DNA from 2 places in the Microbulbifer sp. MLAF003 genome. Region 2 is predicted to be linked to the other one. Evidence: riboswitches for the same ligand, from Rfam matches in the RefSeq annotation. Region 2 holds a riboswitch; the other holds the start of a gene.

Region 1 (11,796 bases), 1.5 Mb from region 2:
AGAATCCTGCAAAAACTCCGCAACTTTTTCATCACTCCAGCCGAGTACATGCATTGCGGTATCCGCTACCATACCTCGCGCAGGCCAAGCACGCCTAAGGATTTTGGTGGACCCGTACTGATACATCCCTGCTTCTTCCGCTAGATGTTCAGAGTACCTGCCCCAACCTTCAGCAAAAGCAGAGTTAGACAAGGCATCTTCTATTTTATGAAACTTTTCCTGCTCCTGTACGAGAGCAATTTGCATATGATGGCCCGGGTATCCTTCGTGGATAGTTACCTTCTCGGCAGAAGCGTATGACTCATCCTGGTAGGTTGTCGGGTCATATCCAAATCTTGCCTTTCGCTCCTTAGTGCCCGGAATATAGTGTGCACTGCGACCAGAACCCTGCTCATGTTCAGGGATGGCCTTTACTTCCATTTCGATCAAAGGCATTTCATGGAAAAAGTCTACGGTTAAATCTCTAGACTTATCTACCAAGCGCTCAAAAAACTGATGCATTTCATCAGCGCTGTTAAATTTCTGAGTTTTATCTTCACTGGCCCTTGCCACTGCCTCAGAATAGGAATCTACTTGATAGAACTCCTTGCCTAAGCGAACCACTTCGCTCTTGTTTGCGTTGACAGCACTTAAACCCAACTCAAAAACTTCTTCTGGTGTTCTCTGCAATGTCGTATAAGAACGATACTGAGCCATATAGCATTCACGGCCATTAGGAATCGCATGGATGCCAAGCTCGGCTCTGGCTTCAGGTAAATAGGTGGATTCTAGAAAATTCTTATAATTCACCATTGAGGGGATAACGTGATCTGAAAGCACCTGTTTAAATGCTGCCTCAAATTCCGGGTCCTTAGCTTTCTTCGCTAAACCCAGGAAAGGATGCTCATCAATGGGTACTTGGGTCAAACCATCAACTTGATGAATGACTCGCTTCACCACGCTCTGGGGTGCGGAGTAACCTTGCTCAAGCCCTCGACTCAGATTAGCTATTTCTTGCTGATAATAACGAGCCGCATCAAGCCAACGCTCAATCGCGTCTGCCCTGTCTTGAGCAGTTTCAACCGGCTGAACCTCTGTCAAAAAGCCAAGTATGATATGGGGGCCAAACATATGATCAACAGACCAGAGTTCAGTCTTACAGACCCTTAAACCAACATTCGACTCCAATCGCTCTTTCAGCTTGAAGTAGAATACCTTCTCTTGATCACTTTTTAGTCCATTTAGATCTATTTCAGCCAAAGCCTTGAGTATTTTATCCTCAGCCGCAGCCATAGAAGCAGAATTTATGGGGGAATTACTTAAGAAGAGATTATGTCTGTCCAGATCCATATCTGAGAAATATGCATACGGCTGGAAGTTATCTAAATAAACATCAGTATATTGATCTGCAAGTTTATGGAGTAATACCGAGTCACTAACTGCTTTCTGATCAGCCGTATCGGTTTTATTTTCGGTTAGGGTGCATCCCATCAAAGCTGAAGAAAATGCCAACGCCCCTAAACTTGCCCTGCTTATATTAATCATTCTGAAGAGACCAAATTGTAAATCAATAATTAAATAAAGTTGCTTTCAGATTAAAAACACTTAACACTTAATTTCTAGTAAGCATTCAAGCAGATTTTTTTCAATATAGCTGATACCCAGTATCGGTGAATGGAAAGGATTCAAAGATAGATGCCAGAGGTATAACATCTGGCAAGACCACTACGCTTAAGCGAGTCACTTTAAGTAACTATCGCAAAAAAATAGCAAGTAAAAACAGAGTCGTCCCACTCCACTCAGGCTTCTCTGTGATAGATGAGACTTAACCTCGAGCCAATACTCGACTACCGGCACTATTGGCACCAAGATCGAATGGCGCCTACGAATACTTAATACTCGCACTTGAGCCCTACAGGAGGTATTCCTTTCCATCAAGCTCATGATCTGTTTACTTGACATATATTCAATGGGACGCATAGACAAGCTCAATAAGTGCTAACATTCTAATGATCAGCAAAAAGGACCTTACTTCAACTCAAGTAATCAACAGGAACCAAGTACCTAATTCGGCATTAAAGAAGCTGCAATCAATTAAAGATCTCACCATAATGCTCATTCAATATGAGATTTAACCGCACTGCTGTCTCGCCCCTAGTGGTGAAACACCATATTTTAACTTATACAGTTGTGTAAAATAGGACTGACTGGAAAAGCCACTGTCAAGGGCAATATCAATAAGTCGTTTACGGGTGGTCCTTAATTGAGCATCCGCATAGCGGAGTCGCCGTTCATTAATCCAAGACTTAGGTGATGACTCTCTAAATACTTGCCCGAACATATTCTTAAATGAGGTTAAGCTCATACCAATGTGCTTTGCAAAGGTAGCAACAGACCAGTTTTTTGTGAAGTTTTCCTCCATAAATCGTCTAAAGTTTTCTTGTAAAGGGTTTATATGATTCAGAAGTTCCGCAGCAAGTATTGGCCCGTGATCACTATTTAATTTAAGCAACAGTAGCTCTTCCAGTTTAAGAGTATTTAAACCGTCATCACCTAACAGGCTAAACAGTCTGAAGGAGTCTAGTGTTAACCGAGTCAATTCACAGCCAGGAAGAACAATAGGCGCCTTATCTTCAGGAAGTGTTGAGCTGTCTATATTTATCCCGTTCCTTTTGTGGAGTAGTGTATTATCGTATCTTTGGTAGAATCTAGTAATCATTGCAGCTCTAATGCCTACGCATATTATAATAATACTGTGTCCCCTTAAATCGCTACTCAAACGAAAGTCACTATTGGAGCTCGCCAGCCACGTCTGCCCCACTGTTAGCTCAAAGCTTGATTGATTACCTTTAACTAATGCAGTACCAGCCGCCACCATAATCAAGTTCAAAGGTGACGAAAAATTGAGTCCAATAGATTCCCCATATGGAACTGACAGCATCTTTAGCTCAAACAGGCTTCCACAGTGCCGGCATTCAATTACTACCTCTCTATTAACAAATCTATTCTGCTCCTTACCGATTGGAATATCCATGTCCCTCTCTACACACTATTAAATCACTAGAATCTCTATCAATAATTCGTCACCAGTCGCGCGGTTACAATATTCTGCACAGCGACCCCAATGCATCTTCAGGAATCAGCTCCCTGTTTTGGCACAAATCTCATACTTATATTCCGAATATATGAGAGAATATGGCTGTGAACCGCATAGATATTGACTTTGACAACGTGGTTAACGAGCTCCAGTGAACCTCTATATCGTTTGAACCACCGTTTGAACCACCGTTTGAACCACCGTTGAATTTGATAGTGATCTAGCCAGTTTCATTCAAAGTGGCAACCTCACCTCAAGAGTGCTTTATAAAGTCTGGATTTCCGCAATGTAAATTTACCCGGAATTATCGCTATAAGTATATAATTTCAAGTGTCATATGTTTTACCAACCACCCAATTCCTATAGTCAATAATATCGACCTTAGATAACAAATTTTGAAGTATATGCCTCATAAATGACCATCGAAGTAAAATAGCTCCACCGCTCATATAACAGCTCTAGACTCGCCCCTAACCAATCAAAGGTTTATATAGCTCTTATAGCTCTGGCCCGCTTATTAGAAATAATGCAAGCTGACTGAAAATTCACAAGTATTCACTATCCTTTCATAGACTAATTATCACAATAATAGGACTATGACTACCTTAGGCTGGAACAGCTCCAGTCATCAAAAGCGATTTGTTAATTAATGTAAACCCCTATCCAAACTTCAATTAGTGCTTTAAGGGCTAGATATCTTCCATCGAAACGCTATAATTGCGTTACTTAGGGAGCCCTTTTACTCCCAGCTTGTGCAGTTTTTCTTGATGCAGCATACGCTTTATCATTCTCAAGGGGCATGATGTCTACCAACGATTACACTCAGAAGTTAAACCAATTAGCTGAAATGATTTGGGAATCAGAAGCTGGATTAACCTTTAAAGAACAGGAACAAACTCCCCCTCCACCTCCCCCAAGGAAGATCCTGATGAAGTACTTTGGGGCAAATGGGGAGGTCAATATATCATTGTTACTCGCTGCAAATCAGGAAACCGAGTTGCAAACATAAAGTTACCAGAAAAATTCTCTGATGAGGCTTCTGCGCGCTCAGCTGCCTTAGATCTTATTCGCAAGTATCCACAAGCAGGAATCCGATATCTTAGCGCTCAAGAGCTGGCCGTTTATCTTTTGTAAAAAATTTACTTAATAGCAAAAACTCTGCTCCAATCACTTACAGTGAGGCAAAGCTTTGCTTGTCATAGTACATTTGGAAAAGAGTTGACAAATTAAAAATGATTTACTCAATATGCCGCTATTAAGTATGGCCTGCCTGTATAATTTGAAGGTTATTAAAGGTACTGCCTTGCTTTAGCTTATATCAATAAGAGCTGCCAATAAACTTCCGCACTTCTTCTACAAATATTTTTGAGGCAGGCTCACGCCCAAGTAATAAATGGCCATCACTATCCAAACCAATAAATCTACAATTTGGAATACTTGATGCGATATCAAAACCTACCTTTACCGGGATACGTTGATCCCCTATCGAATGAATGACCAATGTAGGAACACTTACTTTTTTAAGCTGATTACGAACGTCAATATCCCCAAATACAGAGAGAAATCGCGCGGCATTTTCAGGAGAGGTGGTTAAGCGTTGAAATTCGTTAAACCAGGCTAGCTCACTTGCATTTGCACTCGGCATAAATGTCGAAGAAAAAATTTGTCTATATGCAGGATTATCTTGCCCCCAGCCAGTCTCAGTGAGGGTTATTATAGCTTCTCGCTCTTTAACTACGGCATCAGTAGCCCCTGTCCTCCAACCTGCTGCATAACCGCCAAAAAGAATAAGGCTTTTTACTCTTTCAGGGTGCCTCACTGCATATTCAATAGATACAGCTGCTCCCTGTGATATGCCGAGCAAAGTAAATTTATCGACACCACATGCATCTACGACAGTCTCTAAGTCGGTCACAAAAGACTCAAAAGAGATATTGTTAACATCCCAATCTGAGAGTCCATTACCACGCTCATCGTAGCGAATGAATTGATGATCCGAGGAAAGCTCTCGGAACAAAGGGCTCCAAATTGGCGAATCCCAGTCATACTCAAGGTGACTTAACCAATTAGCCGCCTTAACAATGGGAGAACCATCCCCAACAGCTGCATAGGCAATACGAACGCCATCCGAAGCACTGCAGAACCCAACTTTTTGCTGTGTAAGAAGCTTACGCTCAAGATACTGATTATCAATATTGGTATCTTTAGCCTCTCCCAATGATAAAACCTGGGGAGACCATGCAATCCCAGCCTTTCTAAATCTCTCCAAAAATTTTGGCCGAACATTAGCCACTTCTTTGGTAAAACCTAGTGCCTCCAGTTTAACTAACAACTGAGCCGCAGCGCGGGTATTATAGGGCTCCAAAGCTTCCCAGCTGCGCACCCACTTGAGTTGATCTGGAAGTGATGTATCAGGATGAGATGACAAACGGGAGAGCACCTTACCCCGCAATCGCCCTATTTCCTCTCGCTCCGCGAGTAACCATTGCTGGAATAATTCTTGATCCGGTAAATCAATTCCGTCCAGAAATGGCTCTTTAAGAGCAGTATCTATAGATAGAAGCTCTTCTACCGAAAGATCAGGATCGCCTAGCTTTAGCGCTATCGACTTTATATCAATGTGGACATCTTCCCCCTCTAGTCGGACCCTCTCTCGATCTGCTATCAAGCGCTCCCCACAAGAATCATTGACAATTGGGCGAATCTTGCTCAAAGACCACCTTAGAGATGCCCTTGGGTCATCTGGCAACTCCCAGAATATCTCACATAAACGATCGCGGCGATGAGGCCGAGCTGCCAGTACTAAAAATGCCAAGAGTGCACGAGTTCTTTTTGAGGGGGAAGGCTTATCGGTACCCCATCGCGATAAACTGCCAGCTCTCCAAGCATTCGGATTGTTATACCCATAATCGAAATACTCACTCTTGTTTGCTGTGATACCTTGATAAATTAGGAAGAGTTTCGAGAGCGAACCGAGATAATTCGTTTACAACTTCGAATACATCAAGTGGTAACCCCGCCAAACATAGCAATTCGGCAAACAAGCCTGGGAAACCACCCTGCCATTTTCTCAAGCCATTTGGCCATCTGTAAACAACAGCCACTTACATGACTCACAGATTAATTGCGTGCCGATAATCACTCGCCAGCAGTCATTGAACATAGAATGGGAAAGTGGTGCAGGAAAGAAATCGTCTTCTTACAGCTCGCGCAATTACTAAGTGATGAAATTTTAGCCTAATTCTTGCTTTTAATAATCAAGAGGTAAATTACCGACCAAAGCTAAAAATCACACGTCCATGACCTACATGGCAATTTCAAAGCTTACAATTTTTCACTGCCAAAAATAAAAATATCCTAAACCTTTCCTTTAACCTCCTTCTTTTGACGCAAAATACTCACGAACAGCAATTCATCAACCCTCATGATACAGGTATTAATCTATGAGGCTTATCACATATTACACGTGGATGCTTTTTGGGTATTTATTCTTTCATGTGAGAAGTTTCACATACTTACAGCCTGCCATCTTGTATTCCTTATTCTCGAATATATACAATTTAGGTTTCTCGCAAGGCGAAATATCGAACTACTGAAGTAGCTGATAGCTCCATGGTAGTGATTAAAAATTTATGCTATAGCAAACAACAATCTTATCTTTGCCTTAAATAGAAAGCCCAATAAAAATCGAACATACTCCTTACATATTCCGTGCTTAAAGCACAATCCAGATAAGGAGCATTTATACATGTTGATTGTGATTCCCATTAGGATCAACACAGCATCTTGACTGTAGCGTAGTAAAAATCGACCAGAGTTTCTCGGGCCTCGCCACCTCTTGCTCGTATAGCCAAGCTTTGCAAGGCAGCATGTAGCAATTTAGCTGTCGGTTGAACGTCTCGATCTATAGGCCAGTCCCCATCCTCCTGTGCGCGCAGGAGTCGTCTTTCCAGTTGGCTATCAATTCTTGCAATCAAAATTTTCAAGTCATCTTGAACATCTGGATGAGCCAATGATTCCACTGGTGCAGTGCAAGTAGCAAAACAACCCAGCGATTCGCCTTTTAGCAGATAAGTTTCCAACGCCTGCCCATAGAATCGCAGCATAGCATCCTGTAAAGGAGCACCATCATTCAATATTGCTTCAAGTTCTTTACCTAGCTGATTCGCAAACTGCGCAAAAGCTTTACGGTAAATGGATACTTTGTCACCAAAAGCGGCGTAAATACTTGGCCTGTTCATCTTCATCGACTCAGCCAGATCATCTAAAGAAGTAGCTGTGAGGCCCTTGCGCCAAAATACCTGGAGAGCGCCCTCCAGGGCCTCAGTGGCATCATATTTAGGTGGACGGCCTCTTCTCTTTTTCATTTTTGTACTACTCCGAACATAATTGTTGACACCGTAAAAAGCCTATCATATTTTATTGTTCGAAACGGTACAAAATAAATGATATTATGGAACTTACAACGAATAAAATACCGCCACCTTTGCCTTGTCTGGCCTGCCGCTTTGTTACATCCAGTGCAAGTGCAACTTACACACGCACTATTCGCTACCTGAAGAGGGAGCACATTCAGTATGTTGCTAAAGAGGTCTATCAAATTCCTGACTCGATGAGCTGTAAAAAAGCGTTGGATATGGTGGCTCAATGCAGCCCCGACTTCCTCCTCAACCACAGCCTTAGAAGCTATGCATTCGGCTTAGCAATGAGTCACAAAGTAAAGACAGTGATAGATCAAGAAGTCTACTTTCTTGGTGCCATCATGCATGATATAGGACTAACCCCAGCCTATGATGTCGGTGGTACTTTTGAGCTAGACGGAGCTCAAGCAGCAAGATCCTTTTGTATTGGTCATAACATCTCTACCGAGAAGGCTGATTTAGTACATGAGATGATCGCTCATCACAACTCTGTTGGAATTGCGCACAAAAAAGACCCGGAGATTGCCCTACTACATTTTGCCGCAGGGCTGGACATTGCCGGGTTATGGTTGAGTGATATTCATCCCAAAACCTTGTCTGAAGTAATTAATGAGTATCCCAGACTGGATTTTAAGCAGGGTATGAAAAGCATGCTCAACGATCAAGTCGGGAGAAAACCACAAAGTTATATGAGGCCATTTGTAGAACTTGGCTTTCTAAAAAAAATAGAAGAAACCCCTTTTTAAGTACTCTTTCAGACCTCTTATTTATTAATATTACAAAGTAACTTGTCAGGAGAGTCACTATGCCTCACCAAAGAAATTACTCAAAGCCAGCCAGAAGATGCTTTAGACAAAGGGAAAAAGTCAGACAGAAAGGTTTAATAAATATAGCACTCTTAATATTTAGTGCCCTCATAGTCAGCGCCTGTGAATCCGAGATTCGAAAAGCCATGATGAAACAGGCGATTCCGGTCGACTATTTTGAACCTTTTACAGAATTACCTTCAAAATTTGTTCAACATAGTGATCGAGTTTATAGTTTTCGTCTGGGAATGAACCGGGCAGTGATCCTGAAGACGAATGACGGATTGGCGGTTTTTGATTGCTTTAATGAAAATTTCAGCAAATCACTTTCTAATGAGCTACAAAAACAATTTCCTGGACACCCAGTGCGCTGGTTAGTCTACTCCCATAATCACTTGGATCACATCCGTGGTGGAGCACATCTAAGCCCCAAAATTGTCGTCGGACATAATAATATTAACCATCTAATCCAAGATTGGGAGCACCCATTAAATAAAATCCTACCTGTAACTAGTCCAATAGATGGTGATAAATCTTTAAAATTTGGAGATCAAACTGTCCACTTCCTATATATGCCTGAATCCCACTCAACAACATTGTATGGATTTTATATTGAAAGTGAAGACATCGTATTTGCTCCAGATATGATGTTCGTGAACGCATTTCCCCCTTTTGGTCTGCCCGACTGGTATTACCCCGGTTACATACGGGCCCTCGATCGCCTGATTGAATTAAATGCAAAAATTTATATTCCCAGCCACTTTAACGAAGGAGATAGAAGAGATTTAATTCACTATAGAAATATGATGGTAGATTTTCGTAAAACCGTAGAACGTGAGATGTCTAAAATTAATTATGAACCTGATCAAGGGAAAAAATTACGAGCCATTTTTGATATAGTTTACCCTGAGCTACAAAGTAAATACGGTGACTGGCATGGCTTTGACGCCATGTTTATTCCGCACTTTGCAGGACAAGTGGGAGGCACCTACTTAGGTTACTAGATACAGAATGTATATAGTACCTTTACTTGCAGATCTCTCCTTCTTAAGCTCCTTCACGTCATGGAGTTGAGGAAAGGATTATATACTGTGATTAGCATACGGAAGGGGTGACACATTAGATATAGATTTTGACATCTTGAATATTACACTTAGACCCCTTTCCTCCCTCAACTTCTGCTATCATCGCGCCCGCGAACCTAAGGGGTGGCCTTGGCCTGAGATGCCCAGAAGACTTTTGATTCTTCCGGGCAAACCCTTGAACCTGATCCGGTTAATACCGGCGTAGGGATAGGTAACCTCACCAAACGCCTCCTCACGTCGCGCTCCGGGTCTCTTTCACTTGTGTTGATTCGAGAGAGAACCATGAAGAATCTGTTCAAAGCCCACCCCATTGCCTGGTCTGTTAGCATTGTAGCCAGCTTGTCTGCGGGGCTGGCAGTTGCTGAATCGAGGGAAGCAGGGATTGAAGAGGTCGTAGTCACTGCCCAATTACGCAATACCAACCTGTTGGACTTGGCTACCAGCGCGACAGTGGTTAATGCCGATACAATCAAGGCCCGGGGTGCGAGCAATCTGGATCAGATCCTGAATATGGCACCAAATGTAAATTTCTCTTCCGGTGCATCACGGGGCCGCTTCATCCAAATTCGCGGTATTGGCGAGCGCAGCCAATTTATAGACCCTGTGAACCCCTCTGTTGGCCTGGTTATCGATGGTATTGACTTCACCGGCCTCGGGCTCGCTGCCAGCACCCTGGATATCGATCAAGTAGAGATTCTTCGCGGGCCCCAAGGCACTGCGTATGGTGCCAACGCCCTGGCGGGTCTGATCAATATGACCAGCGCCGCTCCTACCACTGAACCCATGGCAAAAGTATCTGCCGAGGTAAGTGAATACAATGGACGCAATATTTCTGTAATTTCCAGCGGCCCATTAGCCGATCAACTTGGTTATCGAATCGCTGCCAATAGGCAAAAATCCGATGGCTATACAGAGAATGCATTCCTGGGCAGTGATAATACCAACAATATTGATGAATCAGTGCTAAGAAGTAAGCTGGCCTACACGCCTAGTGACAACCTAAATTTTGGCCTCTCTCTGCTCTATGTGAATGTTGACAACGGCTATGATGCCTTCTCCTTATACAACACCCGTGAAACACTGTCTGACGAACCAGGCTCGGATCGACAGGAAACCTGGGCCGGAGCCCTAGCCGCACAGTGGTCAGGGAGTGAGCTATTCCATTTGGATGCCACGCTGAGCCTCGCAGATTCAGACACAGAATACGGTTACGACGAAGACTGGAGTTATCAAGGCTTTCACCCATGGGAATACAGCCAAAAAGACAATTACCAGCGCGACAAAGATAACATCAGCCTAGACTTGCGCTTGCTTTCTACTGATGTATCCAAACTCTTTTCTGGCCGTAGTAGCTGGGTTGTAGGTATATATGAGCGTATAGAACGTGAGGATTTATTACGCACCAAAACCTCTAATGAGGAGTTTGGGGCTGATGTTGAATACTTTTCCAGTGAATTTGACACAAGAAATACAGCGATTTATGCCCAACTTAATACTGAATTGACCGCCAGCTTAAACCTGGTGACAGGGCTCCGCCTGGAGAAGCGAAGTGCTGATTACACAGATTCCCTGTTCACTGCCAGGGATATCAGCGAGGACCTCTGGGGTGGCAATATCACTCTGGAGTATCACTACTCCGAAAATACTATGGCGTATGCGACGGTATCCCGAGGATACAAGGCCGGCGGTATCAATGGTGTAATCATCTCTGAATCAGTGAGAAATGTAGAAATTAGCCCTAATTTCTTCGATTTTGATACTGAGCATATGCTTAACCACGAAATAGGTATTAAAGGCAATTGGTTCGACAACCGCTTGCATGCCCAGTTGGCTGCTTTCTACCAGGATCGCAATGATATCCAGGCAAAACAATCCGTCTTCATATTTAATGAAGATGAAGTTTCCTTTCACGACTACCTGGCCAATGCCGCGGGAGGTAAAACTTCCGGGCTGGAAGTAGAGTTTAACTACTTTGCTACAGATTCTCTGCGCATCTTTGCCTCTGCAGGCTGGCTAAATGCGGAGTTTGAAAACTTTATAACCGGCTCTCATGTCGACGCAAGAGATGACTCCCAGGGAGCACCTGTAAACCTGGATGGTCGAGACGTAGCCCATGCGCCAAGCTATCAATTTTTCACTGGCAGCGAAATTTCTCTCCTGCCCAACTTAGTTCTGCGCTTAGAGCTGGAAGGAAAGGACGAGTTCTACTTCTCCAATAGCCACAATGAAAAATCTAATGCCTATGAATTAGTCAACGCCCGACTGACATACCAGGGTGATAATTGGGATCTGTCCTTATGGGGCAGAAACTTAACTGATGAAGACTATTACACCAGGGGTTTCTATTTTAGCAACCAATATGGTAACAACCCTGCCAATGGCTATGCGCCAGAAGCCTATTATCAATT
Region 2 (11,796 bases):
CCAACTAAGCACTATCGGGCAGCTGGTCAGGACAGGCTTGGGAGTCAGTGCCGTACCAAGTCTTTGTGAGGCACAAATGCGAGAGCATGGTTTAACCTGTCTGCCTCTCTCCGCTCCGGCGGTGACACAGGAAGTTGGCACGCTGCTCAAAAGCCGCGGCAACCTCTCTGCACCCGCCGGTGCTTTCCTGGAGTTACTCACCGAGCAGTAAGCACCGCAGGAACAGTAACTTGCCCAGAGGGCCAGCCACTACTTGCTGCTGGTGGCGCGCAGCATCCAGGCAGTTTTTTCATGGACACTCATACGATCGGATACCAGGGCAATAGTCGATTCATCCTCTCCCTTTTGCGCAGCTTTTAATACATCGCGGCAAGTTTTAATCACTTGCTCATGGCCCTTGGTGAGAATTTTCACCATATCCTCGGCTGCGGGAATTTCCACAACTTCTTTAATAGAGCTCAACTGCCCAAAAGCCTGGTAGGTGCCTGGCGCAGAAACCCCCAAGGTGCGAATCCGCTCGGCAATATCATCTACCGCGGTGGCCAGCTCGTTATACTGCTCTTCAAACATCAGGTGCAGTTCACGAAAAAATGGCCCGGTAACATTCCAATGGAAGTTGTGCGTTTGCAGGTACAGAGTGTAACTATCCGCCAGCAAGTGCTTGAGACCACCAGCGATCTTTTCCCTATCTTTTTCGCTAATACCAATATCGATTTTTTTCATTAAACAAATCCTTCTTCCAATACTTTTGTCACCGAAGTGGTTGTGATGCCATTCTGATAGCTTTAAAGATTTCTCACAAGCTATCGGGTTGATAGCTTATCTATATAGCCGAGCCAAGTTTATAAGACACTAAAAAGGCAAACATATTTATCCAGGCAACTAACTCGAAATATACCTTGAGTCTGGCGGAACCCTGCTCTAGAGCAACTGTAGGTCTAAAGTAAAAAGATAATTATTACGCCAAAAAAGGAGCAAAAATAAAGCATATTGGCTATGCATACGCTCATATTGCCAGCCCTGTATAAATCTACTGAAAGAAAAATTTAAGAGGAAACAAAGTTGCTAGGTATTACAAACCGGGCAATTACTATGGCTCGGCAGCTGCAAAGTTTGCAGAGCTAAGCTTTCCGTCTCGATTAAGTGCAATTTATTCAAGCTCGATACCGGCAACCCTACCAAGTACTTTATGGCCTCCAGAGCCTGCATACTGCCAACTACACCCAGCGCAGGACCGATCACACCTGCTGTAGAGCAGTTCTGGACTTCAGCCTGCTCCTGGGGCGGAAACAGGCAGGCATAACAGGGACCTTTTCCTTCAGAAAAATCAAAACTAATCAGCTGGCCGGAAAACCCCTGCACCGATGCCATTACCACCAGACATCCTGCCTGATAACAAACCCGGTTGATCGTATGGCGGATTTCCAGGTTATCGGTGCAGTCCAACACCAGATCCACCTGTTTTACCTGCTCACGCAGCCAGGATTCATTCGCCATTTGGCTGTGGGGGTGAATGCGAATAGTTGGATTGGCCGCAGCCAATTGTTGTGCAGCCACCATGGCTTTGGATTTTCCCTGGTGATTGGTTTTGTACAAAACCTGGCGCTGTAAATTGGAGAGATCGATATGATCACCATCCACCAAGTGCAGCTCTCCAATACCGGCTGCGGCCAGATACATCGCTGCCGGGCTGCCGAGCCCACCTAAGCCAACAATCAGAATTCGCGCAGAAGACAGCTTTTTCTGTCCCTCTTCACCCACCTGGGGCAACATTATCTGGCGACTGTAACGCTGTAATTCCTTACTACTTAACATGGCTCTACTTCCGCATGCTTACCTTTCAACAGGACATTAAAATCGGCAACCGCCTGCTTGTAGTCTTCCGCTTTAGTAACAGCGCTGACCACGGCGATACTGCCAACGCCGCTAGCGATAACCTCACTGGCCCGCTGCATATTAATACCACCAATTGCCACGAGTGGATAATCGGGCAATAGTGCTGCCATTCGCGCAAGTTTCTGCACGCCCTGCAACTGATCCGACATATCCTTGGTGTTGGTCGCATAAATTGCACCAATCGCCAGGTAGCTGGGGCGATAACGGTAGGCCAATAGTAATTCATAGAAGCCGTGGGTACTGATACCCAGCTTCAATCCTGCCGCTTGAATTGCCCTCAGATCAGCAGACTGCAAATCCTCCTGGCCCAAATGCACACCGTAGGCGCCGCACTCAATCGCCAACTGCCAGTAATCATTGATGAACAGGCGCAGGTTATACGTCCTGCCAATAGCCACTGCACGCTCAATCTGTGCGCGCAGGTCCCCACCCGGATTCTTTATTCGCAGCTGTAAAGTACGCACCCCCAGCTCGGCCAAGCGCTGCAACCACTCCACTGTATCCACAACCGGATATAAACCCAATGCTTGAGAGTCTGTTTGGGCAAACCCTTGAACAAGAGGCTGGGCCGCACCAAAACCATAATCCAGCGCACGCTCTTCTCCCGGCACTAAAATCTCCGGGAAGTCGATTAAATCCAGGGGCCAGCCACAGTGGCCTACAGGGCCGGCACCAGCGCCGATGTGTGTATTATTTCCCCGGCACAAGCCCCGCTGAACATAGGCTTTACCCACGACGCAGGCATCTCGCAACGGATAGCCCAAGGCGCGGCAGGCGGCAATAGCGGAGGACAGAGTGCAGCCTGTGCCATGTGTGCCTGTACTGGACACTTCCCGGCCAATAAACCAATCGGCCTTTTCACCATCCCACAGTAAGTCGGCAACTTCTCCCGCACGCAATTGCGTATGGCCGCCGGTAACTAAAATTGCGGTACCGCCGTGGGCGTGCAACTGACGCGCAGCTTGCACAATAGATTCCGCACCCGCGACACTGGCCCCGGTAAGCCATCCCAATTCATGTAAATTGGGAGTGACCAGATCACACTGTGGCATCAACTGAGCCAACACCGTTGCGGTAATATCCCCTTCGGTGAGCCCGGCTCCGTTGGTAGCAACAGCAACCGGGTCGTAAATAACCGGAACCGGCTGCACCGCTTTCAGCTGGCGCAGGAAATCTGCCACCGCAACAACTTGTTCAGCATTCGCTAGCAGACCGATTTTAATTGCGGCAGGAAATAGATCCCGCTGTAAGGCCCGCAATTGTGAAGCCAAGACCTCTAGGGAAACTGCATTAATTGCAGTGACTTCCACCGTATTCTGTGCGGTATTGGCCGTGATAGCACTGCAACCATGGCAGCCGAGGTCGGCAAAAGTCAGCAGGTCCGCCTGAATGCCGGCGCCACCGCCGGAGTCACTGCCGGCAATGGTCCAGACAATTGGCTTTTTCGATTGAAGTTGATCGCGCATAAAAATACTAATCCTGCAATATGCTCTCTGCCTGCTGCCAGAACGGCATATCCAGGGTGGGGGTGCTGGGGCTGGCGGTTTGACGCCTGAGCATCAAGCCGGCATTAAAGGCGGCGCGCCCGGATTCCACAGCCAGTTTAAAAGCATTAGCCATCAGTACCGGATCCTGGGCTTTTGCAATCGCGGTATTCAATAACACCGCATCAAAGCCCATCTCCAGTGCTTCTGCCGCCTGTGATGGCGCACCGATTCCGGCGTCAATAATGAGCGGTACATCACTCAGGCGCTCGCGCAGTGTTTGCAGGTTATATTTATTGAGCAGGCCCTGCCCGGTACCGATGGGAGCCCCCAGGGCATTAATACCTCGCAACCCACATCCAAAAGTTTTCGACACAACACCAGGTCATCTGTGCAATAAGGCAAAACCTTGAAGCCTAATTGAATTAACTCCCGCGCAGCTTCTACTAGGCCAAAGGGGTCTGGCTGCAAATTGTAATCATCACCAATCACTTCCAGCTTGAGCCAATCGGTTTGGAAAATTTCCTGGGACATTTTTGCCAGCTCCACCGCTTCTCGCGGCGATTTACAACCGGCGGTATTGGGCAACAGCTGACAGCCGGACTCGCGAATATAATCCCAAAATCTATTGTCCTGCTGCTGTGCCGGATTTTGCCGGCGCAGGGACAAAGTAATAATTTCCGAAGCTGAGGCTTGCACGGATTCGCGCATAATCGCAGGGGATGGATACAGGGCGGTGCCCACCAAAAGCCGGCTGTTAAATGCCTTTCCGTACAGTGTTAGTAGATCGCTCACCTTTACCCCCACTACCGGAGCAACAATATCCAGGCTATCGCCGTTATTTATCTGTGTATTGCTATATTCCATACGGGGAATAAATCCACCGTTGATCGCAACGGCAAATGTTTCTCCGCGATAGCCGAGCTGCTGTAAAAGCACAGAGAGTTTTAGCGGGGATTCAAGGCTCTGTGTTTCCCCATTAATTAATACCTGCATCAAACCACCTGTAACAGTTGTTGTGCCACTTGACTCGCCACTTGCTCCACTACTGCCGGCGCTAAAAGATAACCGTGACGGTAAAGGCCATTCACCCGAATCAGGCCATCCTCGCTGTGGATATAAGGCATATTATCCATAGTGGCGGGGCGACAATTTACGCGGGTCTCAACAATACGAGCCTCGGCAAAAGCCGGGTTGAGGGAGTAAAGCGCGGAAGACAATTCCATACTGGAGCGGACGGAAATGGGCGACTGGTCTTCGCTCTCAATTTCTGTGGCGCCGATTACAGTGCGTCCATCGCTGCGTGGTACAGCGTAGAGCTTATAGCGTGGGTGGAGCAGGCGCACTGGACGCTGCAAAACCACTTCCCGGGATTCCACCACCATCACCTCACCACGGACACCGCGTAAGCCTTCAATCTGCCCCTTGGCACCGAGACCACGGCAGTCGATCACGCAATCAAATTGTTCGCACTCCGAGTTCACAGAGATATACCCAGCTTCGCAATTTACCTTGCTATGCTCTCGCAGAGTGACAGCTCCTCGGTGCAATGCGCTGAGTAACGCAGGCAACAAGCGGTGATTATTGATATCCGCCTCACCTCGTAAGTAAAGCCCCTGTTCAAAGCCGTGTAAGGAGGGCTCTAATTTCGCTAAAGTATTGCTATCGAGTGCCTCCACCTGCTCCCTGGCAGATTCACCCAACTTGCCCTGCAACTCCCGCAGGAATTGCAACAGCTCACTTCTATCCTTGCCGTGAGCAACCAGTACTGAGCCCGCCCTGCGGTATTCCACGTCCTGCCCGCTCTGCTCCTTCAGCTGCCGGGCCCACTCAGGCCAAAGCTCAAGGCTTTTCAGCCCCAGGTTGTAAACCTGTTTATCGCTGTGCACCAATTCCGATAGTGGTGAGATCATTCCCGCTGCCGCCCAGCAGGCTCCCCCGACTGGTGCCGACAAATCACCCGCTTCAAACAGGGTGATATCCAGTTCCCGTTGGCAGAGCCGCCAGGCGAGCAAGCGACCTAACAGGCCGCCACCGGCAATAGCTACTTTGGCTTTGGTTTCGCTTGTCACAGACCACCTATCTTCGCAAATCCAAATCGACACCCGGCGATAAACTCTATGCACTCGCCGTACTTTTGCTATCCGATTCTTGGGGGAGAGGATTCTCCCCCAAAATACTCATCAGCCCTTGTGATAAATCTCGCTGCCCATGTCCTTAAATTTAATCGACATTTCCTCCATGCCCTGTGCCGCTTCCTGCTTGGCCGCATAATCGCGCACATCCTGGTGATTTTCATGGAGCAGAATTTTGGGCCGCACATGGAGCAGAAGTGAGCTACCTTGCCGGATTCCTTTGGCAAGGTTTCATCGTGATAGGTGCGTGCCCGCTCCGGGTCCAAGCCGAGATTGAACTGGTCTTCCCAACGGAATTCAAAGCGGGCTTTTGACAGGGCGTCATCGCGCTTCTGTGCCCGCGGATGCCCTTTGGCCAAGTCTGCGGCATGAGCCGCAATCTTATAGGCCATAAGGCCCTCTTTAACATCCTCTTTATTGGGTAGGCCCAGGTGCTCTTTCGGGGTCACATAGCAGAGCATGGCGCAGCCGTAGGTGCCGATAAGTGCAGCGCCGATGCCGGAAGTAATGTGGTCGTAGCCGGGAGCAATATCCGTGGTCAACGGACCTAGAGTGTAGAAAGGTGCGCCGTGGCAGTGCTTTAGCTGCTCATCCATATTTTCTTTGATCTTATGGATAGCCACATGGCCGGGGCCTTCGATCATGGTCTGAACATCGTGCTTCCAGGCAATTTCAGTCAGCTCGCCAAGCGTGTGCAGCTCGCCAAACTGGGCTTCATCGTTAGCATCCGCAATTGAGCCCGGGCGCAGGCCATCACCGAGACTAAAGCTCACATCGTAAGCCTTCATAATCTCGCAGATTTCCTCGAAGTGGGTGTAGAGGAAATTCTCTTTGTGATGGGCGAGGCACCACTTGGCCATGATGGAACCACCGCGAGAAACAATCCCGGTCATACGTTTGGCAGTGAGCGGCACATAGCGCAAAAGCACGCCAGCATGAATAGTGAAGTAATCCACCCCCTGCTCTGCCTGCTCAATCAAGGTATCGCGGAACACATCCCAGTTAAGATCTTCAGCAATTCCGTTTACTTTCTCCAGCGCCTGGTAAATCGGCACGGTACCGATGGGCACTGGCGAGTTGCGCAGAATCCACTCGCGGGTTTCGTGGATATTGGCACCGGTGGACAGATCCATCACCGTGTCCGCGCCCCACTTGGTAGACCAAACCAGTTTCTCCACTTCCTCTTCAATGGAAGAAGTCACAGCAGAATTACCAATATTTGCATTCACCTTGCACAGGAAGTTGCGCCCGATAATCATCGGCTCCACTTCCGGGTGATTAATATTCGCCGGGATAATTGCCCGCCCCTCTGCAACTTCCCGGCGCACAAATTCCGGCGTGATTTGCTCGGGGATGTAAATACCATCACGTGCCTTCTGGTATTCACTTTCACTCATTTCCGCTGCCAACTTGGCTCGCCCCATATTTTCGCGCACTGCGATAAATTCCATCTCTGGGGTAATAATGCCGCGGCGGGCATAGTGCATCTGAGATACATTCTGTCCCGGTTTGGCCCGGCGAGGGCTGGGAAGGTTTTCAAAGCGGATATGATCCAGCCCCTGGTTCGCCATACGCTTCTGGCTGTAGGCCGCTTGGCGAGAGTCCAGCAGTTCAGTATCTCTGCGGGCCTCTATCCAGCCCTGGCGCAATTTGGGCAACCCTTCCCGTACGTCCACTTTAAAATTGGGCTCGGAATAGGGGCCCGAAGTGTCGTAAATGGTTAGGGGCTCATTGGGTTCAAACACCGGATTCTCTGCATCCCCCCTACCAAACTATCTCCCAAACAGATCTGGCGGGCACCAACCTGAATGTCGGGAGTTTCACCGGGCAAATACACCTTGCTCGAGTTGGGGAAAGATTGAACCGTGAGATTTTCAAGAAATTCTTTAGCGGAATCGCGACTGGCAGCGCGGGAGGACTTTCCGGCTTTACCGGATTGTTCAATGATCTCAGACATGCGTAACCTTAAAACTTGGAAATTTAAAGGTCGCAGCATCCAGGGCACATACAAAGAGAAAAGACGCCAAACTGTAACAAAACAGGCGACTTCAGATCTTGTTCCCTACGCGGGGGTTACCCCGATCAGGTTCAACGGATCTCGCAACAGCGATCTCAGCCCACAGGCACTCCGACAAGTAGAGCGCAGTATAGTGGAAGCTAACAGATATGAACAGAAGGTCACCCGGGCGGATAAATATCATCGCATAGATCTTTAATAGAAGTGGCCTTGCAGAAAGAAATGTTACAGACGACAAAACCCCAACCCACTTCAACTTATTAAACTCTGACTAATTAGTCGGAAGCATTCACTTCTCTCCCTTTTCCACTCCGACCTACACTCCACTGGTTCACCGATGCAGTACCAAAAAAATAATTATCTACGACGAAAGTCGGTGTGGGAGAAAACACAATGTGGAATAAATATGGAGTAGTAATAACCCTGGCTTTGTGCGTTTTGTCGATACAGCCAGCAATGGCAGCCCCTCCAAGTCGGTCGCCGCGGGTGACAGTATTACCATGGCATTCGGAGCGGACTGTACCCGCAATAAGTATTTCTGGGATCTTTTCTGTCTCCTTGGTGGAGACCAACCAGAGCACTCCTGGTTTGATGGTGATGACAATTCAGTTGAAAGTATTCATGACAAGTATAAAGTTAATTCACCAAATATGGCCGCTAATAAAAATGCGGCGGAATCTGGAGCGGAAATGCTCAGTGGTGGAGACAATTTCTCTACTCAAGCCGACCGGATTCTTTCGCAGAATAATGTAGCTGACCACGTAGAAGTAGTTTTAGGCGGTAATGATATCTGTAACCGCGAGTGTGTAGATCCGGCGAATTGTGATGATCCACTTTACACTGATAGTGAATGGCGCTCTGCAATTCGCGCGGGGTTAGACAAACTGGTCGAAGGCCTGCCCAATGGCTCTACTATTCTTCTCGGTTCGGTACCCCGTGTACAAGACCTGCGCGCAGCAGGGTTGGAAAAGCAAGCCGGAAACTCTCGGGTAGACTGTGAAAGTGTCTGGTCTACCTTTGGTATCTGCCGAATTGCTACCAATGGCGGTACTATGAATGGAGAGGATTTTACCACTCGCTACAACGGTATTAGCGCAGCCCAACGTCGATATAACGAAATACTTGCCGAGGAGGCAGAAAGCTATAATGGCACCAATGGCGTTGAAGTAATAGCCGAGTACACTGGTGAAGGTGAGGTAAATGCCGGTACTTTCCAATTTGGTAAGGACGATATTGATGGCGGTGACTGCTTCCATCCCAGTGTCCAAGGCCAGAATATAGTGGCTGATCTTTTGTGGCAAGGCAATACAGATAAGTAATTAAGTTCAAATTTTACTGCTCGGTGGATATAGAGCCTGTTGCTTTTTTAGATTGTTGTTACAACAGGCTCATTTCTTATTTCTGTTATTCTTTCTCGCTATCCGGCTCTTCTTCAAAGTATCCTAACTCTTCAACAACGTACTGTAATCGATGTGGCAATCCCTTACGCATGAATGCCACATCAATTATCTTTCCGCTGGTCAGCGCATCCCATAGGGCATTTTGACCACTATGAACCCAGCTATCATTAACCCTCAGCAATACATCATTTTCCTGAAAGCCTAATGCAGTAAAGAATTCATTATCAGCAACGCCTTCCAGTCGCATCAGGTGATACCCTTCGACTTCCAGTTCTGCCTCTGTAAACTTAGACTCCAGGATTTCACGCTCCTCCAATTGTCTACTCAACCATTCCTGCCCCAGGGTAAGCACTCCAGATGGAGAGATTAGCTGACGGGTTCCAGGTCCCATCGGTTGTTCAATACGACGCTTAAGTTTCTCACTATGTATATATGACTGGGTCAATAAAATATCAGTGCCCTCTTCACCTTCAAGGGGAAGTTTCGCCAATCCCTCATTGCTCTCAATGACGGCAAACTTGGAATAGAGCCGCAGCAGCGAGACTCCCTCTAAAAGCGCTTGTCCCAAAGTGAAATATTGAGCCGTTGCCCCATTCACTTCAATTAATGCTTTTGATCTATTTTTGACACTCGACTCGCTAATCCCAAGCAGTCGAAGCGGCAATTTAGTTAAGGGTAAATTTCGCTCATTGATATTATTGCTATCTTTCTGGACAGCTTCATCTTTTGGGTTTATTCCCAAAGAATACAATTCCTTTTCAATCCAGAAAGAATACTGTTCAAAAGTGCGAGGTCCCTTTAGGTATAAGCCGTTGATAAAAACTACGGGTACATTTTTTAGTCCAAGAGCAATGGCTAGTTTTTGGTCTTCAAGCACCTGAGATCTATATAGCCCGTCAGCTCTACAACGATCAAACTGTGAACTATCCATTTGAAGCTGTTTAGCCAAGCGTACGTATTCGTTTTTATTAACGCTTGGAGCCAGAGTATATAATGCATCATGGTACTCCCAAAACTTGCTTTGCTCTGCTGCACAACGTGTTACAGCTGCAGCCATTACACCCTCTCTATGAAACTTCAAAGGAAAATCGAAATTAACCTGCCTTATCCATTCCTGATACTCAACCATTAAGCGCCTAAACACAGGCTGAGTGGATTTACAATGTGGCGACTGAAAAGAGCAAAATACTGCGATGGTGACAGGCGCCCGGGGATTTCCTCGAATATTTCGTGCACTATAAGTCAGCTCGATACGAGGCGGCTGTGGAAAAGGTAATAATATCTCGATATCAGCTCTACCCTCCCCCGTACTACCTATTAATTCATGAAGCTTATTTAATCGTAACTCGTATTGCATTTCAGCTATATCATATAGAGCAAATTGAAGCTCGCTATCCAGTGCCTCAATGCTAATTTCATGCTTACCTACCCGAGCTGCAATCTCTCGATGCTTCGTTTTTTCATAACCTAAAGGAAAATCAGAAAACTTTGAATAACCACTAAAAATAGTGAAAGTGGTCAAAGCTCCCAAGACTACATAAAGAAACTTAAGCTTCCACATGGTTTATATCCTCATGGTGTTTTATCTATGTTACCAGGGAAGATATTTTCTAGCCTTACTTGGTAGAATTTCTAAGAAATAATTTATAGAAGTGGGAACTAAGCTTACCTTTTGGCACCGCATTCAGCAGAAATTTAACATCCCATATTTACGATGCAATGGTCTTTAATAGTCAATACTGTTAGAATTAAAGTGAAGGAACGCTATAATCGATACTTTGCATATCGACTTTATATATAAATATAAAGTAATGAATGACATCTAGTGAAAATTGAAAATATAAGAGATAAATCTTATAAATTCAAAACAACAGCCCCTAAAAGCCATTTAGTGAAAGTAAAATCGTCCTGACAGAATAATGCTCTTTTAATATAACTTTTAAAAGAGCACCTGATTCACTATCTGATTTAAATCGAATTAGTTTTTATTGTTTGTAGCAGTATCTTTTTCCTTATAGGTGGTTCCCACCATCGAAATACAGTTTGGGCAGCCAGAATACCCCTTACCATAGGATGTTCCCCCTCCTGTTCCGAGTTGCTGGTGCTCTATAACAATCACATGCCCCCCTAACTGTGCCGCTTGATTCTTCAAATCAGTTCGGCATTGCTTTATATTAGTGATTGCTGATCGTGCATTAAATCCAAAGTTACAAGCAACCTCACCAACTTCATAATATTTATCAAGATCAGAAATAGATATCTGTTGCACAATTTGTATATCTCTTCCTGCATCTGTTAATTCCACAGTTGCACAAGAAGATAGCAGCATAATTAAAGCAGTTATTAAAAATCTCACCCTACCTGGCATAAAGCCCCCTTGACCCTATTTATTATTTTCAAAAGGATTATTACTTCATAGCGACTGAAATAGTCAGTTACAGCCCACATGTTACTTATTGTATTCCAGTTAAGTATTATCTTTTAGTGAAGCTAATCAAGTAATTTGAAGCCTAAAAATAGATAAACACAACCCAAATCCGGACTTTACGGCCTTTCGCAGAGCACGGAATCATAATTTAGGGCTTTATTTGTTTTTTTACACATAAAAAAAGGGCCACCCAATGGGTGGCCCTTTCGGATTAGAAGCCTGACGATGACCTACTCTCACATGGGGAAGCCCCACACTACCATCGGCGATGTTGCGTTTCACTTCTGAGTTCGGCAAGGGATCAGGTGGTTCCACAACTCTATTGTCGTCAGGCAAACTGGCTTGGGTTGGCGCTGGTCTTATAAGCAATTTGCTTGGCCTGCCGCGTTATCGCTGTTTGCCTCGGTCTGTCGACCGGCGATAACCCCAAATAAGT

The links. Region 2 has a riboswitch for thiamine pyrophosphate ahead of thiC (phosphomethylpyrimidine synthase ThiC). Riboswitches for the same ligand answer to the same signal wherever they lie in the genome.
Region 1: linked by a shared signal. The riboswitch ahead of P3339_RS13620 (TonB-dependent receptor) and the one ahead of thiC (phosphomethylpyrimidine synthase ThiC) in region 2 are both predicted to bind thiamine pyrophosphate.

What each region holds. Positions count from the first base shown of each region.
Region 1 covers NZ_CP120232.1:2,851,175-2,862,970, forward strand. Annotated here, with positions in the region: gene P3339_RS13590 (DUF885 domain-containing protein) at 1-1,524, opposite strand, end outside; gene P3339_RS13595 (helix-turn-helix transcriptional regulator) at 2,111-3,013, opposite strand; gene P3339_RS13600 (alpha/beta fold hydrolase) at 4,395-5,744, opposite strand; gene P3339_RS13605 (TetR/AcrR family transcriptional regulator) at 6,850-7,443, opposite strand; gene P3339_RS13610 (HD domain-containing protein) at 7,530-8,243, shown strand; gene P3339_RS13615 (MBL fold metallo-hydrolase) at 8,303-9,307, shown strand; TPP riboswitch at 9,498-9,613, shown strand; gene P3339_RS13620 (TonB-dependent receptor) at 9,671-11,796, shown strand, end outside.
Region 2 covers NZ_CP120232.1:1,375,631-1,387,426, reverse strand. Annotated here, with positions in the region: gene P3339_RS06730 (LysR substrate-binding domain-containing protein) at 1-211, shown strand, start outside; gene P3339_RS06725 (Dps family protein) at 250-723, opposite strand; gene P3339_RS06720 (HesA/MoeB/ThiF family protein) at 1,066-1,815, opposite strand; gene thiE (thiamine phosphate synthase) at 1,809-3,362, opposite strand; partial or broken gene thiS (sulfur carrier protein ThiS) at 3,370-4,376, opposite strand; gene thiO (glycine oxidase ThiO) at 4,376-5,452, opposite strand; partial or broken gene thiC (phosphomethylpyrimidine synthase ThiC) at 5,564-7,472, opposite strand; TPP riboswitch at 7,558-7,656, opposite strand; gene P3339_RS06695 (SGNH/GDSL hydrolase family protein) at 7,964-8,851, shown strand; gene P3339_RS06690 (thioredoxin domain-containing protein) at 8,937-10,493, opposite strand; gene P3339_RS06685 (hypothetical protein) at 10,911-11,300, opposite strand; rRNA gene rrf (5S ribosomal RNA) at 11,578-11,693, opposite strand.